One region of the Bacillus sp. NPDC093026 genome, then DNA from elsewhere that is predicted to be linked to it. Evidence: riboswitches for the same ligand, from Rfam matches in the RefSeq annotation. Region 1 holds a riboswitch; each other region holds the start of a gene.
What was found. Region 1 has a riboswitch for S-adenosylmethionine ahead of ACIQCE_RS03875 (bifunctional homocysteine S-methyltransferase/methylenetetrahydrofolate reductase). Riboswitches for the same ligand answer to the same signal wherever they lie in the genome.

Region 1 (6,090 bases):
TGAGTATTTTAAATACGCTTGTGTATCGAGGGCTGCCGTCAGAGCGGACTGTCATCGCTCCTCGCATTACGGCACATATTAAAGGGATTGCCGATCAAGACCCATTTTTGTCTGACGTATGCCGCGTGATTTTACCAGGTGAAAATGCGAGTATAAATGTCGATCACCCTTACTACAGCAAACTACCTGGTGCGCCTTATCAATATCTTGAAATGCTCGGTGTGATTTTTAGAGAAAGTATTTATACGTACTTAGATGAAGGGGAGACCCCTGTGACACTTGCGGCACTGACGTATGAAGATCATGAAGGTGAACCGTATATTAAACAGCTAATTGAAAAATCGAAACTCTCGGCAAAAGAGTGGATGGCTGCTTTCTTCCATGTTGTGATGCCTCCGCTACTACATTTTATGTATCAATACGGGACGGTATTTTCCCCACATGGGCAAAATACGATTCTTGTCCTAAAAGATTATCAACCACATCGTTTGGCGATAAAGGATTTCGTTGATGATGTGAACATTAGTGACCAGCCACTGCCAGAATTAGCATCATTAGATGAAGATTTAAAAGAAGTGTTGCGAAGTGAACCCCCAGAAGGTTTAGTGCAATTTATCTTTACAGGACTGTTTATTTGTAACCTGCGTTACGTGTCAAATGTTTTAGAAAACCATCAGCTACTAGAAGAAACCGCTCTTTGGCGTTTGCTTGCAGAAGAAATTCTAGATTATCAGCAGCAATTCCCGCAACTAAAAGAACGTTTTGCATTATTTGACCTTTTCCAGCCTCAGCTAACAAAGCTTTGTTTAAACCGTAATCGAATGATTGATTATGGCTATGGAGATGGAGACGATCGCCCACATGCGTCAGAGCATGGGAAAGTAACAAATGCGCTTGCACACGTCCTATCATCTGTAGGCGAAAAATAATGAAAGAGCTGTAGACGAATGGTGTCTACAGCTTTCAAGAACCTCCATTCAAAGGAGGTTCGACTATTATTAACACAAAAACAGGGCAAACCAATTTTTCTCTCTGCCTTCATTGAGAAGATGTTGTTCAGCTAATAATTTTTCACTTTTCCTTGTAAGACTAGGTGGTGACCAAACAGCATTTCCATCAAAGACGAGAATTCGTTTCTTTAGCTGTTCCGTGATAGTTGACATGTGCTTTTGCCCCCTTATCTTTCTGGTGAATGTAAGTCGTCAGTTCTGCTGTTAAATCTGATCGAAGGAAAGGTGTAATTAAATAAATGCCATTAAACAGATCACAAGCAGCGTCTATTAAAGAGCGGGCAATCGCTAACCCTTCTGTTCGCTGTTTTTCCTTGTCATCCCCTGCTTTTGCCATGATGTCACGAATCGAGTCAGACAGCTTGATGCCTGGGATTTCATGGTGAATAAATTCTGCATTTCGGCTACTTGTTAAAGGCATAATGCCGATGTAAATCGGTTGATCGAGGTGACGGATTTCCTCATGAATTTTCACAAGCTGTTCCTCTGAATAAACTGGCTGTGAGATGAAATAATCAGCACCGTATTCTACTTTTTTCTCAAGGCGTTTGACGGCTTTATCGATATGACGAACATTTGGATTAAACGCTCCTGCCACGGAAAAATTGGTCTTTTTACCAAGCGGTTTGCCTGAGAAGGAGAGTCCTTCATTAAATTGTTTAATCAGACGGATCAGATCAAAGGACGTTAAATCATAAACAGACGTTGCTCCTGGGAAGTCACCGATTTTTGAAGGGTCGCCTGTAATCGCTAAAATATCGGTTAATCCAAGTGTATCAAGTCCCATCAAATGTGATTGCAATCCGATTAAATTGCGATCTCGACAAGTAATATGAACAAGTGAACGCATATCGAGTTGCTGCTTCAGCAAAGCGCCGCATGCCACATTGCTAATGCGCGGGGTGGCAAGGGAATTATCAGCTAGCGTCAGAGCATCAATGCCTGCTTTCTTTAATTCTTTCGCAGCATTAAGAAATTTTTCAAAGTTGAGCTTCTTTGGCGGGTCCAGTTCCACGATGATTGACCGCTTTTGAATGGCAAGCTCGTCAAGCCCAGGTTCTGTGCGTTGATCTTGGAGTGAAATGCTTTCTTCTTTTAAAATTTTGACTTCTTTTTCTGTGATCGGCGCTAAATCTTTTACAGCTTCCGCCATGGCTCGGATATGCTGAGGGGTCGTTCCGCAACAGCCACCAATAATACGGGCACCTTGATTTCTAAACTCTAGTGCACTCTTTCGAAAATAATCATTATCTGTATCATAGACAAGTCTACCTTTTTCAAGAGATGGGAGACTGCTGTTTGGATAGACAGATAAATAAGAATTTTCAAAAAGTGGCACACCTTCGAGTGCCTGAATCATATGATAGGGACCTAGTCTGCAGTTAATTCCGACGACATCAGCTCCAAGAGAGGATAATTCAGATAAACCGTCATGGAGCGGCGTTCCATCTTGCAGGACACCTTGTTCGTGCATGGATACGTTCATGACAATAGGGAGTTCCGTTTCTTTGCGTGCGATGTGTAGAACCGCCTTTGCTTCTTCGAGGTCGTAATAGGTTTCGAGTAATAGTCCGTCAGGCTGTTCATTTAATAGAAGATACAACTGCTCTCTAAAGCTTCGTTTAATTTCCTCAATGGAGTATGCATTTTTGTTAAACGTTCGAATGCCGCCAATCGTTCCGAGTACATAAGCAGAGCCTGCGGCTGCTTTGGCAATTTGCATAGCTTTTGTATTGATACGTTTCGTTTCTTCTTCTAAACCGTAGCGGGATAGTTTAATATAATTCGCTCCATACGTGTTCGTTTGGATGATGTCAGCTCCCGCCTGTACGTACGCCTCATGTACCCTTTTGACTTCATCTTCCTTTGATAGATTTAATTCTTCAAAGCAGCGATCAATTCCATAAGAATATAAAAGTGTTCCCATTGCTCCATCAGCAATCAGCACGCGGTTTTGTAAATCTTGTAATAGGCCCATTGTATTCCTCCTTATTTCTATGTAACAAAAAAAGCCTTCTGATAAGAAGAAGACTTTTTGAAAGTATCGTAATTCTTCTCCTTATCTTCCAAGCAGTAGCTTGCTGGATTTAGCACCTTGGTTATAGAAAGTGTTTGTCTATTACACCGGTTGCTGAGGCTTCACAGGGCCAGTCCCTCTGCCTCTCTTGATAAGAAAACAATATGAATCTGTCAATGAATTGAACTTCCATTAACTGTATCGAAAAAATCGGAAATAATCAATGGAAAATTTAAAATTTATCGAAAATTTATAAATTGGACATCAATCGGCAAATCAGCTTTGCGAATAAGTGAAATGACTTCCTGTAAATCATCCTTATTTTCCCCTGTCACACGCACTTGATCATCTTGGAATTGAGATTTCACCTTGAGACCAGATTGCTTAATGAGTGTGTTGATTTTTTTAGCATTGTCTTTATCAATTCCGCTAATCAGTTTTGCACGTTGACGTACAGTCCCGCCAAGTGCATGCTCGGTTTTGCCGTAGTCGATATTTTTTGTCGGTACATTTCGTTTAATGAGTTTTGACACAAGCACATCTTTTAGCTGCTCTAGCTTGAAGTCATCGTCAGAGATGAGCACGAGCTCTTCTTTCTCTAATGAAATATCACTTTTACTTCCTTTGTAATCATAACGGTTTTTGATTTCTTTTAAAGCTGCTTGAATGGCGTTTTGCACCTCTGGTAATTCGATCTTCGATACAATGTCAAACGAACTTTCTTTTGCCATGACTCATGACCTCCAAGTATTAGATATTGCGTCTATCTTATCATGCAAATGGGGATAGAAGAAACGTTAGCGTATTGATAGGTCAATGAGCTCAAGCTCTTTCTGTATAAATCACCTACGGATTGTCCACTTTAGCTAACAGAACTAGAGATGTTCATGTGCTAAGAAGTATAGTAGAATAAAGTGAAATCAAATGATGAACGAATGCTCTTTATGGGCAGATAGGAAGGAAGAGAACATGAGACCAGGTGAGCAATTGACCTTGCAAATAGAGAAAGAGATGGAGTATGGATACTTTTTGACAGATGGCGAAGATTCTGTCCTCTTACATCGTAGTGAGATCACAGAAGATATTGAAGATAGAGATGAAGTGGATGTCTATCTATATGTAGATCATGAAGAGAGACTAGCAGCTACAATGAAAAAGCCTATTATTAACGCACATACATACGGCTGGGTTGAAGTCGTTGATGTTGTAGAGGATATGGGCGTATTTGTTGATGTCGGGTTATCAAAGGATGCACTTGTGGCAACAGAACACCTCCCGCCTTTTGAAGAAGCATGGCCCAAAAAAGGAGACCGGCTGTACTGTATGCTGAAAGTCACAAGCTACGGGAGATTGTTCGCAAAACCAGCCACAGAAGATATCATCAGTAAGCTGTTTACCGAAGCACCTAATACCATTATGAACAAAGACATAACAGGGACGATTTACCGCTTGATTGCGACAGGCTCCTTTATGCTTACAGATACAGGAATTAGAGGGTTTATCCATCGCACAGAACGGAAGGAAGAACCAAGACTAGGATCTACTGTCACAGGTCGTGTCATTGCAGTGAAAGAGGATGGAACCGTTAACGTATCTCTCCTTCCTAGAAAACAGGACGCATTATCAGTTGATGCAGAACAGATCTTAACTTATATGAGAAACAGAAATGGTGCGATGCCCTATTGGGACAAAAGTGACCCAGATGATATTCGCGAAAGATTTCAAATGAGTAAGGCCGCTTTTAAACGAGCATTAGGTCACTTGATGAAAAATGGTCTAATTGATCAAAAAGAAGGCTGGACATATGAGAAAAAGTGAGCAGTTGCTCACTCAGGCTGTCGAGATTTTCTCGACAGCCTGATTTTTCCACTTATCATTGAAACAACATCACCGAAATCCGATAAAAAAGAGTAAGTTGATAAAAGGAGTGTGTGGATGATTGTGCTCGCCTCATGCAGCAATCAACAGGAAGAACGACCGAAATCAAATATGTAGCGGATTGGCGTCATGCTGACAGACTAGGGTCTCCCCTACGTATATAGGGAAGGGTGCTTTTATGATGGGTTGCCTGTAAAAAAGATTGCAAGCGTTCCAGGTCCTGAATGAGACCCAACGGCTGCACCAATGATATTGATATCAATATCTTTTGGATGAAATGCTGTTTCTATCAATTGTCTCATATCCTCTGCAAGTACAGGGTCATCGCCATGGCTGATCCCAACAGTTTGATTTGACCAGTCTGTTCCACGCTCTTTCATCAGTTCGATAATTCGTTTGAGTAGTTTTTTACGTCCTCGGATTTTCTCAAGCGGAACAAGCTTTCCATCCTCTACGTGTAAAATAGGTTTAATGCTCAAAAGACCGCCAACAAAAGCTGATGCTTTACTGATTCTTCCCCCTCTTGCTAAGTACGATAAATCGTCTACAGTAAAAATATGTTGTAAAGATCCACAAAAATGCTTTACAGACGTTTCAATTTCTTGTATTGTATTTCCGTCAATGGCAAGTGTCTGAGCGTGTTTGACAGCCAGTCCATAGCCGAGTGAAGCACATTTAGAATCAATGATTCGTAAATCGAAGTCTGGATATTCTTCCTTTACTTCGTTTGCCATCATGACAGCTGTTTGATATGTACCTGAAAGCTCTGATGAAAAAGCGACATATAGTGCGGCTGTATGAGTTTGTGCAAGGGATACAAAGGCTTCTTTGATCCTGTTTGGTGAAGGTTGTGAAGTTTTTGGACTTTCGCCTTGTCTCATTGCATCAAATACTTGTTTTGGATCAATTGTGATTAAATCCTCAAATTCCTGCTCACCAAGTAATACACGTAGCGGAATGAGTGTTATGTTATGTTCATCATAATAAGAAAGAGGCAGGTCAGCAGCACTGTCTGCTATGATATGAACAGTCATAAAAATCCCTTCTTTCTGAATGAAATCTGCAAAATTACATCTTTTTAGCCTAACTATATCATAGAAATCATCCTTTTCGTGTTCAAATTCTAATTTTTAGGGAAAACCATAGAGAGAATGGTAAGTGGAGGAATGACATCATGTTTATTGG
Region 2 (6,090 bases), on a different contig from region 1:
GATTAAGCGTCCAATTACAACAGACGGCAAACGAGTGACAGTTGGATTTAATGAAGATACATTTAAAAGCGTCTGGAAATGATGTAACTTTCATTCAGATTGTGGTATCTTCAATATAAACGCAAAAAAGACTGGAGGGATATTGAAATGAGCATACCAAAAGATTTACGTTATTCCGAAGAACATGAATGGGTCAAAGTAGAAGGAGATAAGGTGCGTATCGGTATTACGGATTTTGCTCAATCCGAGCTAGGCGATATCGTGTTCGTTGAGCTTCCTGAAGTAGGAGACAAATTGACAGCGGACGAGCCTTTCGGAAGTGTAGAATCAGTCAAAACTGTTTCTGAACTTTACGCACCAATTAACGGAACAATCGTTGAAGTAAACAATGAGCTAGATGACAGCCCAGAATTCGTGAACGAATCTCCATACGAGAAAGCATGGATGATCGTTGTAGAACCAGCGGATGCCTCTGAAATCGAGGACTTAATGACTGCTGAGCAATATGAGGAAATGACAAAAGAAGACTAATTCATGAGAAATTGGACACTCTACCTTTATGGGGGGTGTCCAATTTGTCTTTTCAAAAAGAACAGGTGGATATAACAAAACATGTAACTGGTCGATTCAAAGAAAATGGCATGGTGCTTTATCATCAAAATGAAGAGATTGGAAAGATGATTAGTGAAAATCAATATGAGTTGAAACCTGGCTATTCCTATGATCAGAATCGGTTTTATCGCTTGTCTGATACATTAACACACGGGACGGAAAAATACGTTGACTGTGATGATGAAAATGGCTGGTGCTAATCGTTTAATCAGACTGCAGCGAGAGAATGCTGCAGTCTTTTTGATGAACAAGTGTCTCATCTTTACAACCTTACCCAAAGGTTGTAATCTAATGAAGAAGTGAATCAACGTCAAAAGGGCCGGGTGATCATGATGAAACATGAGAATGTAGAAAAGGTCATCATTGTAGAAGGTAAATCAGACAAACAAAAACTAAAAGAAGTCATAAGTGAGCCTGTTACCATTATTTGCACCAATGGCACCATCAGTACATCGAAGCTGGATCAGCTAGTGGACGATCTATTAGGGAAAGACGTTTACATATTAGCAGACAGTGACGATGCTGGCGATAAACTGCGGAAGCAATTCCGAAAAGAGTTCCCTGAAGCACTTCATCTTTTTGTAGACAAAATGTACCGCGAAGTTGCCGCTTCACCAACAGCCCATATTGCATCTGTCTTATTAGCTGCAAACATTGATGTTCATTCGAAATATTTGTGAGGGTGGGCGTACTATGAAAGAGATTGAGGAGCACGAATTGAAGGAGATAAAGGACGATTTATTTCTTTTGTATTTATATACACCGTTTTGTGGAACGTGCCAGCTTGCGAAGAAAATGCTGATAGTTGTAGATACCATGCAGCCAGATGTTCCATTTTACGAGAATAATTTAAATTATTCACCTAGTTTAGCGAAAGGATTTGAAATAGAAAGTGTTCCATGCTTTTTATTGTTTAAAGACGGCAAGATCGTTCAAAAAGGCTATGCCTTTCATTCTGTTCCATATCTTCATGAAATGATTGAAACCGCTAAATAAAGCGGTTTTTTGTCATGTTTCAAGCCATTCAATTGAAAATTTGTCGAGTTATTTATAAAGGACAAGCCAACGTTTGTAGAGAAATGTTATGTATAACCAAATGACAGGGAGGTTATACATGTGGAAAAAACCAAAGCCCATGGAAACACAAAACAGCGATTTTTACTAAAACCGCTGCTCTCATCATCATCCTTGAAGATTACATTTGAAGCGGAAGCAGATTCTTGTACATTGATTGTGGATGAACGTGGTGAAGTCAAGAAACTACCTGCAATTGAGTTATCGGATCTCACTTTTTATGGTGAGAGAAAGGAAATTCTTCAATTATTAGATGGAAATCTATCTTTACAGCAATTAATTAGTCGTGGGCAAGTAAAGGTGAAAGGCTCATTCCGAGCACTTCTTAGATTAGAGGCGGTGCTTTGGCTAACGAACGGTTTTTTTAGGAAAATGATCACTTAGTCGTTTACTTGGAAATTAGCGATTTACAGCGTTGACATATCTCGGGTAGCATGATATCCTACGTTAGTAAAAACATGAACATCACATAAAACAACATATTTTCTCTTATTAAGAGAGGTGGAGGGACGTGCCCTATGAAACCCGGCAACCGTCAGCATAGCTGAAATTGGTGCCAATTCACTCAAAGCCGCAACGCTTTGAAAGATGAGAGAAAGGCGTATTTGAAATAAAAGGCCTTTCTGCTTGTGTTGCAGTTAGGTCTTTTTTACTGACCTAGAGTCATGAGGGAAGAACGAAGAACGTATGTGATGGCACGCTACAGATTCAGCAAGAAAGCAGGTGATCAGGCTATGATCCAATTACAGAATGTATCAAAAACGTACCACTCAAAAAACGGAAATGTTGACGCAGTGAAAAACGTCAACTTGGAGATTGATAAAGGTGAAATATTCGGAATTATCGGGTATAGCGGCGCAGGGAAAAGCTCCCTGATTAGGCTACTAAACGGTCTAGAGTTGCCAACAGAAGGAATAATTGAAGTGGCAGGCAACCGGATTAATGAAATATCGAGCGCTAAACTTCGCAAGGCAAGACAGGAAATCAGCATGATTTTCCAGCACTTTAACCTACTATGGTCGAGAACTGTACGACAAAATATTATGTTCCCGCTTGAAATTGCAGGTGTACCGACTTCAAAACGGAGAGCTCGTGCAGATGAACTGATTAAATTGGTCGGCTTAGAAGGAAAAGAAAATGTCTATCCATCGCAACTTAGCGGCGGACAAAAGCAGCGCGTAGGGATTGCTCGAGCACTAGCAAATAACCCAAAGGTTCTTCTTTGTGATGAAGCAACGTCTGCTCTTGATCCACAAACGACAGACTCTATTCTTGAGCTTTTGGCAGATATCAATCAACGATTAGGTTTAACCATTGTGCTAATTACACACGAAATGCATGTCATCCGTAAAATTTGTCATCGTGTGGCGGTCATGGAAAATGGACGTATCGTCGAAGAGGGCGAGGTATTACGCGTCTTTAGACAGCCGAAGGAAGAAATGACGAAACGATTTGTGAAACAGCTTGTTGAGCCGGAGGAAGCTAAGGAAACGATTGAGCACATCTTAGAGCGGATGAAAGAAGGGAAGGTTGTTCGTTTGTCCTTTATCGGCGATTCTGCCGAGCAGCCGCTCATTACTGAAATCATTCGATCATTCCAAGTCGATGTGAACATCCTCCAGGGGAAAATTACTCAAACGCAGGAAGGTGCGTTTGGAACACTCTTTATCCACATCAATGGAGTAGAGACTGAAGTGGAAAAAGCCATCGCCTATATTCAAAGCAAACAGGTCGAAATTGAGGTGATGACACATGTTTGAGAAATGGTTCCCGAATGTTGACCTTGAAGTCATTTGGAATGCGACGGGTGAAACGGTGTATATGACGCTTATTTCACTTGCATTTGCTTTTGTCATCGGCATCATCCTAGGGCTATTGCTCTATCTGACTAGTAAAGGCGGTTTATGGGAAAATAAACCGATCAATGCAGTTATCGGGGCAATCGTCAACATTTTTAGATCGATTCCTTTTATCATTTTAATCATTCTTTTATTAGGGTTTACAAAATTCTTAATGCATACCATTTTAGGTCCAAATGCAGCCCTGCCCGCCCTTGTCATTGGATCTGCACCTTTCTATGCACGTCTTGTTGAAATTGCACTTCGTGAGGTAGACAAAGGTGTGATTGAAGCGGCAAGATCAATGGGCGCAAAGACATCAACGATTATTTTTAAAGTCTTGCTGCCAGAATCATTGCCAGCCCTGATTTCAGGAATTACTGTCACAGCAATTGCTTTAATTGGTTCTACTGCAATTGCAGGTGCAATTGGGGCAGGCGGACTTGGTGACCTCGCCTATGTGGAAGGGTACCAATCTGGAAATACAGATGTCACACTTGTTGCCACTGTTTTTATCCTAATCATCGTCTTTATTATTCAGATAATCGGTGATTTGATAACCAATAAAATTGATAAACGTTAAGGGAGGATTTATTCATGAAGAAATTGATTTTAAGTGCACTATTTCTAGGATTTGCAGGCATTTTAGCTGCATGCGGTTCATCTAATAACGCAAGCGAAAGCAAAACCATCACGGTTGCTGCATCAAAAACACCACATGCTGAAATTCTTGAGGAAGCAAAACCACTTTTAAAAGAAAAAGGCTATGACCTAAAAATAAAAGTGCTTAGCGATTATAAAATGTACAATAAAGCTTTAGCTGAAAAAGAAGTGGATGCGAACTTTTTCCAACATATTCCTTACTTAAACGAAGAAAACAAATCAAACAAAGATTATAACCTAGTGAGTGCAGGTGCTATTCACCTTGAGCCTTTCGGTATCTACTCTAAGAAATACAAATCAGTCAAAGATATTCCAAACGGCGGCACGATCATCATGACAAACAACGTGGCTGAGCAAGGTCGTATGCTTGCCCTACTTCAAAATGCTGGCGTGATCAAGCTTGATTCAAAGGTTGATACAATCAACGCAACATTGAAAGACATTAAAGAAAACCCAAAGAACTTGAAATTCAAAAAAATCGCTCCTGAACTCACAGCGAAAGCTTATGAAAACAGTGAAGGAGACGCAGTCTTTATCAACGTAAACTATGCAATTCAAAATCATTTGAATCCGAAGAAAGATGCAATTGAACTTGAGCAAACAAAGAACAACCCTTACGCAAACATTGTAGCTGTTCGTAAAGGTGACGAAAAATCAGAGAAAATCAAGACTTTAATGGAAGTGCTTCACTCTAACAAAATTAAAGAATTCATCGAAAAAAAATATGATGGTGCAGTCTTACCTGTATCTGAATAATATGCTCGAAAACCTTGCTTGAATGAAAGCGAGGTTTTTTTGTGTATTTTTTTAAATCTCGCTCATAATAAAGACGTACAAATGACCTGAAGGGATTGAATCAATGTGAACGAACAGCATATGAACGGAACCATGCAACAATCACTAACCGATTATAAAACCGCAATGGGTGAATTTCAGAAGAAAATGCCGGTGTTTGGCAAGAAATTCAATGAATTTACGGAGCAATGCTTTCAAAGCGGTTCTTTGACGCAAAAAGAGAAACAAATGATTGCCCTTGGCATTAGCATTCATGCACAAGATGAATATTGTATGATTTATCATACAAAGGGGGCGCTTGATCAAGGAGCTACAGAAGAGAATGTATTGGAAGTCGTCAGTGTAGCAGCAGCGTTCGGCGGGGGAGCGGCACTCAGCCAAGGGATCACTGTTGTTCAGCAATGTATTGATGAATTTGGCGGACAGACGCATTAATAGAAGGAAAACACGGTATTTTTCCATATGGGAGAGATGAGTGATTCTCTTGCCAGTGTGTGAGTAAATATGCCAACATAAAGCGTCATATCCCTTTTGAGTGAAGTGCCATTGATTTGATAAAATAGAACTACACTAAAAGAAGGAGATGGTTTATTATCGGTTCGGACCAGAGTATACTGGGATTGGATTATACCGCCGAGATGGAAAAGGCCATGCACAAATCTCATGGCATGAGCTATGCAGAGTACGAAAGAAACCATGACTTACGGATGAAAGTAGAATATAAACGAGAGCAGTCCTATCGAGACGAGAAAAGGCAGCTCGCAAAAATGAATATACAGGGCTATTGATAGCTAAGGGGCGGGGAGATCACTCTCCGCTTTTTCTTTTTATGAGAACAGTCTTTTCGACATAAATTCTTTTATCCATCTGCATTTTTTGTTAGAATTTTGAGGGCATCCTCTTACGCTTGTCGTGAATGTGTTGTATTCACTTTTAATTTGTTATAAAATTAGAATGAGAATAAATTGAGAATAATGATTATTTTGGAGGTATCGATATATGACTGCTTCGACATTAACAATTAAGGACTTGCACGTTGAGATTGAAGGGAAAGAAATCTTAAAGGGTGTAAATCTCGAGATAAAAGGTGGAGAATTCCACGCAGTAA
Region 3 (6,090 bases), 360 kb from region 1:
GTGGCTTGCTTAACGTCACTAGATACGGCAGAGGCCATTTTAAGAGTGCTAGAGAGCATGACATTTAGAACAGACGAAATGCCAGAAGTGAAAACGAATGCTGAGGTGACAGTAACAATATGAAAAAAGCATACTTGACGGTCGTCTCTAACCGAGAGATCGCTGATCATATTTACGAAATGACATTAAAAGGGGACCTTGTTGAATCATTTCAAACCGCTGGACAATTTCTTCATATAAAGGTCAGTGAATCGATGACGCCATTACTGAGAAGACCGATCAGTATTGCCAATATTCATGCCGAGCAAAAAGAAGCGACGATCATTTTCAGGGCAGAGGGAGAGGGGACAAAGCTCCTATCCCAAAAGCAAGCAGGTGAGCTAGTCGACGTATTAGGGCCGCTAGGTAACGGATATAATCCTTCTGTAGTCCACCCAAGACAGACCGCATTACTTGTAGGTGGGGGAATTGGTGTGCCACCGCTTTACGAGCTGTCAAAGCGTTTAACGAAAAAAGGCGTTATCGTCAAGCATGTTCTTGGCTTTCAATCAAAAAAAGACGTATTTTACGAGGAGAAATTCCAAGCGCTCGGAGATACTTTTATCGCCACTGTTGATGGAACCCATGGAGCAAAAGGCTTTGTCACACATGTGATAGAAGAGAACGAAATGAGCTTTGATGTGCTGCTTTCATGCGGACCGACACCAATGTTAAAAGCGCTAAAAGATGCTTATCCACATAAACCTGTCTATATTTCAATGGAGGAACGGATGGGTTGCGGTATTGGTGCATGCTTTGCATGTGTATGTCATACCGATCAGCACGAAAAGCCGTACGTTAAAGTATGTCTTGATGGACCAGTCTTTAAAGCAGAGGAGGTGGCATTATCATGTTAAACGTTGAGTTACCCGGCTTATCCTTAAAGAACCCGATTATTCCGGCATCAGGGTGCTTCGGATTCGGAAAGGAATTTGCTTCCTTATATGATTTATCTATGCTGGGGGGAATCATGATCAAAGCCACTACCCTTGAAATGAGATTGGGCAATCCAACGCCAAGAGTGGCCGAGACTGGTGCAGGTATGTTAAATGCGATTGGACTTCAAAATCCAGGTCTAAAAGGAGTGCTTGATCATGAATTGCCTTGGCTTGAACAGTTTGGTACACCAATCATTGCGAACGTCGCCGGCGCGCAAATTGATGATTATGTCGAAGTAGCCGAACAAATCAGTCAAGCAAAGAATGTACATGCACTTGAACTGAATATATCTTGTCCCAATGTGAAGACAGGCGGGATCGCTTTCGGTACTGATGCGAAGATGGCTGAGACATTAACAAAAGCAGTGAAGGAAGTCTCGGCTGTTCCTGTTTACGTGAAACTGTCACCAAATGTGGCCAATATTGTTGAAATTGCAAAAGCAATTGAATCGGCTGGTGCGGATGGACTCACCATGATTAACACTTTAATTGGCATGCGGCTTGATTTAAAAACAGGGAAGCCCATTCTTGCAAATAAAACAGGCGGATTATCAGGTCCAGCAGTAAAACCTGTCGCCATTCGAATGGTATATGAAGTCAGTCAGGCTGTTCGTATCCCGATTATTGGGATGGGCGGGGTTCAACATGCAGAAGATGTGCTTGAATTCCTACTGGCAGGCGCAAGTGCTGTAGCTGTTGGAACAGCCAATTTCGTGAATCCATTCGTTTGTCCAGAAATCATTGAAGATCTGCCTAAAGTTCTGGCGGCTCATGGTTATTCATCAGTAGAGGAATGTATCGGAAGGAGCTGGAAGCATGAAGCATTTGCCAATCATCGCACTTGATTTTCCATCAGGGAGCGAGGCGCTTGCCTTTTTAGATCTATTTGAAGGGAAGCCATTATTTGTGAAGGTTGGCATGGAGCTTTTTTACCAAGAAGGTCCTGCCATAATTGAAACACTGAAACAAAAAAATTGCCGTATTTTCCTTGACTTGAAATTACATGACATTCCAACAACGGTTCAAAAAGCCATGAACCGGCTTGCAGCACTTGGGGTGGATTTGGTTAATGTCCATGCTGCAGGCGGAAAAAGAATGATGCAAGCAGCGGTAGAGGGTCTTGAAAGCGGAACATCAGCTGGACAAAGTAGACCGAACATTATTGCAGTGACTCAGCTCACAAGTACGTCAGAAGACATCATGAAAAAAGAAATACTCATTGATCGTCCACTTGAGGAGACCGTGCTTCATTACGGACAAATGGCATACGAGAGCGGACTAGACGGTGTTGTGTGCTCTGTACATGAATCAAAGGCCATTCATGAGCATATCTCACCATCCTTTCTCACCGTCACACCAGGTATTCGTTTGCCAAATGATCAAACCGATGACCAAAAGCGTGTAGCCACACCTGCTTTTGCAAAAGAACAAGGTGTTTCACAAATTGTTGTGGGGAGATCGATCACCAAAGCAGCAAATCCAATTGCAGCCTATCATCAAATGATCAAAGAGTGGGAGAGACAGCCGTATGAAAACGAAAATTGCTAAACATTTATTACAAATCAAAGCCGTCTCCTTAAAACCAGATGCACCATTCACGTGGGCAAGCGGTATTAAATCACCGATTTACTGCGATAATCGCCTGACATTATCGTACCCTAACGTCAGAAATGACATCGCTGAAGGACTTAAAGATCTCATTCAAACTTATTTTGAGGGAGCAGAAGTGATAGCCGGTACTGCAACGGCCGGAATCCCGCATGCGGCATTGGTGGCAGATCGTCTAAATTTGCCTATGTGTTATGTGAGAAATAAGCCAAAAGCACATGGAAAAGGAAATCAGATCGAAGGAGCGGTAACGACTGGTCAAAAGGTTGTTGTCGTAGAAGATCTCATTTCAACTGGAGGGAGCGTCCTTGAAGTTGTCGCCGCCCTTCAAGATGAGGGCTGTGAAGTGCTTGGAGTTGCGGCCATTTTCACATATGGATTGCCAAAAGCAGTTGCTGCTTTTGCGGAAAAAGACATTCCATATGTCACACTGACAGACTATGATGCGTTGACAGATGCGGCGCTTGAGCTAAGAGCCATCGAGCCATCTGCTATGAATAAACTTAAACGCTGGAGACAAGACCCTTCCTCTGAATCTTGGATGGAAGAGACGCTCTAACAATGCTGTGCCCAGATGCACGGCTTTTTTCATGTGGGTTTAAAATAGTAAAATAGACCCAAATGTGAATAAAAACTAATCCTATCAATAAAGTCGGGTTGACTTTTGTTTGAATTGTGTTAATATTTAATACAAATTAAAACTCTTATCCAGAGAGGTGGAGGGACTGGCCCGATGAAACCCAGCAACCTGCTATCCTGAGCAAGGTGCTACTTCCTGCAAAATGATTCTATTTTGAAAGATAAGGAAATCGTGAGCTTCCTCGTCTTTCTTTCGGATTGAAAGAAAGTTTTTTTATTTTTAATGGTGAGGAGGAAGAGGAGATGGAAGTGAAACAAAACCAGGATGAAGACTTAGTGAAAAACATGCAAGAATTGATTGGAGATATGAAATTCGGTTCAATCACATTGATTGTTCAAGACGGTCAAATAATTCAAGTAGAGAAAAATGAAAAAATCAGATTGAAGTAGTGCGCTATAGCAATATGAGCAATACTCCGGAAGGGGAGAAACAATGTTAACTTATGAAAATTGGCAAGAGCCGTCCATTACATTTCAAGAGGACGATATGTATAAAGGAGCCCTATCTGTGCTGAAATGGGCGTACGGTCATTATGGTGATCAGCTCGTTTATGCATGTAGCTTCGGTATAGAAGGCATTGTCTTGATTGATTTAATCGCTAAAGTCAAAAAAGATGCGAGAATTGTCTTTTTAGATACAGGACTACATTTCAAAGAGACTTACGAGACAATTGATGCGGTGAAGGAAAGATACCCTGGATTAGATATTGTGATGAAAACACCTGATCTGACAGTTGAACAGCAGAATGAACAGCATGGTGACAAACTGTGGGAAACAAATCCTCAAAGCTGTTGCCATATGCGGAAGGTCATTCCCTTGCAAGAAGCATTATCAGGCTATCCGGCTTGGCTTTCTGGCTTAAGAAGAGAGCAGTCACCAAAAAGAGCAGGTACAAACTTTTTAAATAAGGATGATAAATTCCAATCAGTAAAAGTGTGTCCGCTCATCCACTGGACTTGGAAAGATATATGGAGATATGCATCAAAGCAGGAACTTGCTTATAATCCGCTACATGATCGAGGATACCCAAGTATTGGCTGTGCACCATGTACACAACCAGCCTTCACTGCAGATGATCTGCGTTCTGGAAGATGGGCTGGAACAGCAAAGACGGAGTGCGGATTACATGAATAAGGGAGCATAATTAATGGAAATCGCTGCAATTTTATTTAGTTTATTCTTTGCTTTAAATATTGGCGCAAGCGGAGCAGCAGCTTCTATGGGAATTGCGTATGGATCAGGAGCGATTCAAAAACCGCTTTATGCACTCATCGTTTGTGCTGGAGGTATTTTAGCAGGTTCAGTGATTGGCGGCGGTGAAGTTGTCAAAACCATCAGTTCTGGTATTATGCCAGAATCTGTGATTACACTTGAAATTGTTTGCATTATCATTGGTTCCGCTGCATTATCATTATTTATTGCGAATCTGATGGCCATCCCGCTATCCACAAGTGAAGTAACGGTTGGAGCTGTTGTTGGTGTTGCCGTGGCATACAAAGTATTGTTTGTAAAATCCATTTTAGTGATCGTCGCATTTTGGATCATTATTCCACTCATTGCTTTTGCTTTCACGTTTACTGTGATCAAAATCATCAGACTGTTCCCAAAACACACATTATCTAAAAAAGGTGTCGGCATTCTTTCTATCGCTTTAATCATCAGTGGCTTTCTAGAGGCTTTTTCAGCTGGTATGAACAATGTTGCCAATGCTGTAGGTCCGCTAGTGGCATCAGGGGTCCTGTCAGTAGGGCAAGGTACACTTTACGGGGGGATATTTGTCGCGCTTGGTGCACTTTTACTCGGTAGGAGAGTACTTGAAACAAATGGTAAGAAAATCACACGATATCAAACAGGTGAAGGCATCTTACTCTCTAGTACCGGTGCTGGACTTGTCATTGTGAGCTCTATTTTCGGCTTGCCTGTACCACTTACCCAAATCACCTCTTCATCAATTATTGGTCTTGGGATGGCAAAGGGTGGACCGAACATTTTTCATAAACATGTCGTGAAAAAGATGCTGAAAGTCTGGGTTGTTTCTCCATTCTTATCACTCAGCTTGTCTTATTTGCTGGTAAGCTTTTTCTTAAAAGGAGACTATTATTCTATCTTTATCATGATGAGTGTGTTATTTGCTTCACTCGGCGCATTAAGTCTGATGAAGGCAGTCAAAAATGAAAGCAACTCCATCCATGAACAAGGCGGCGGCATTTAACGATAAATCTGACTATTAACATCTAATAACTTGAACATTGAGAGGAAGATGAACAAATGAGTTTAACACCACATGGTGGCGTATTAATTAATCGAGTAAATGAAGAATATGATTTAAGCACAGCAGAGAAGGAAATCGAACTGGATACGATCTCTTTTGCAGACCTTGAACTGATTGCAATCGGCGGGTATAGTCCAATTGAAGGCTTTTTAACAAAAGCCGATTATGAAGCCGTTGTGAGCGACATGAGACTAGCAAGTGGTGTTGTTTGGTCTCTTCCTATTACTCTTCCAGTCACAAAGGAAAAGGCAGCGGAAATTCGTAAGGGAGATATCGTCCGTTTATCTTACAATGGAACAGTTTACGGGATACTTGAGGTGGAAGATCAATACACGCCAGATAAGGAAAAAGAAGCTGTGAATGTGTATAAAACAAATGATCGGAATCATCCAGGGGTGAAAAAATTATTTGAGCGCGGTGACACATATATTGGTGGTAAAATTACACTGACCAAGCGTAGCGAAAAGCCATTCCCTCAATTCACCTATGAACCAGAAGAGACAAGAAGACATTTTAAAGAAAATGGTTGGAAAACGATTGTCGGTTTCCAAACGAGAAATCCAGTACATCGTGCCCATGAATATATTCAAAAA

Region 2: linked by a shared signal. The riboswitch ahead of ACIQCE_RS08110 (methionine ABC transporter ATP-binding protein) and the one ahead of ACIQCE_RS03875 (bifunctional homocysteine S-methyltransferase/methylenetetrahydrofolate reductase) in region 1 are both predicted to bind S-adenosylmethionine.
Region 3: linked by a shared signal. The riboswitch ahead of ACIQCE_RS01985 (DUF2292 domain-containing protein) and the one ahead of ACIQCE_RS03875 (bifunctional homocysteine S-methyltransferase/methylenetetrahydrofolate reductase) in region 1 are both predicted to bind S-adenosylmethionine.

The regions. Positions count from the first base shown of each region.
Region 1 is NZ_JBIVPN010000001.1:752,343-758,432, reverse strand. Features, by position in the region: gene ACIQCE_RS03885 (IucA/IucC family protein) at 1-929, shown strand, start outside; gene ACIQCE_RS03880 (hypothetical protein) at 999-1,163, opposite strand; gene ACIQCE_RS03875 (bifunctional homocysteine S-methyltransferase/methylenetetrahydrofolate reductase) at 1,117-2,988, opposite strand; SAM riboswitch class I at 3,067-3,185, opposite strand; gene ACIQCE_RS03870 (YajQ family cyclic di-GMP-binding protein) at 3,267-3,758, opposite strand; gene ACIQCE_RS03865 (CvfB family protein) at 3,997-4,845, shown strand; gene ACIQCE_RS03860 (DegV family protein) at 5,082-5,939, opposite strand; gene ACIQCE_RS03855 (YitT family protein) at 6,080-6,090, shown strand, end outside.
Region 2 is NZ_JBIVPN010000002.1:628,691-634,780, forward strand. Features, by position in the region: gene ACIQCE_RS08080 (arsenate reductase family protein) at 1-82, shown strand, start outside; gene gcvH (glycine cleavage system protein GcvH) at 148-531, shown strand; gene ACIQCE_RS08090 (YusG family protein) at 576-812, shown strand; gene ACIQCE_RS08095 (toprim domain-containing protein) at 942-1,292, shown strand; gene ACIQCE_RS08100 (thioredoxin family protein) at 1,306-1,608, shown strand; gene ACIQCE_RS08105 (SCP2 sterol-binding domain-containing protein) at 1,729-2,070, shown strand; SAM riboswitch class I at 2,173-2,281, shown strand; gene ACIQCE_RS08110 (methionine ABC transporter ATP-binding protein) at 2,421-3,446, shown strand; gene ACIQCE_RS08115 (methionine ABC transporter permease) at 3,439-4,107, shown strand; gene metQ (methionine ABC transporter substrate-binding lipoprotein MetQ) at 4,122-4,943, shown strand; gene ACIQCE_RS08125 (carboxymuconolactone decarboxylase family protein) at 5,064-5,417, shown strand; gene ACIQCE_RS08130 (YuzK family famiily protein) at 5,633-5,770, shown strand; gene sufC (Fe-S cluster assembly ATPase SufC) at 5,982-6,090, shown strand, end outside.
Region 3 is NZ_JBIVPN010000001.1:392,982-399,071, reverse strand. Features, by position in the region: gene carB (carbamoyl-phosphate synthase large subunit) at 1-123, shown strand, start outside; gene ACIQCE_RS02005 (dihydroorotate dehydrogenase electron transfer subunit) at 120-896, shown strand; gene ACIQCE_RS02000 (dihydroorotate dehydrogenase) at 890-1,822, shown strand; gene pyrF (orotidine-5'-phosphate decarboxylase) at 1,794-2,525, shown strand; gene pyrE (orotate phosphoribosyltransferase) at 2,506-3,144, shown strand; SAM riboswitch class I at 3,287-3,392, shown strand; gene ACIQCE_RS01985 (DUF2292 domain-containing protein) at 3,510-3,614, shown strand; gene ACIQCE_RS01980 (phosphoadenylyl-sulfate reductase) at 3,658-4,359, shown strand; gene ACIQCE_RS01975 (sulfate permease) at 4,373-5,437, shown strand; gene sat (sulfate adenylyltransferase) at 5,494-6,090, shown strand, end outside.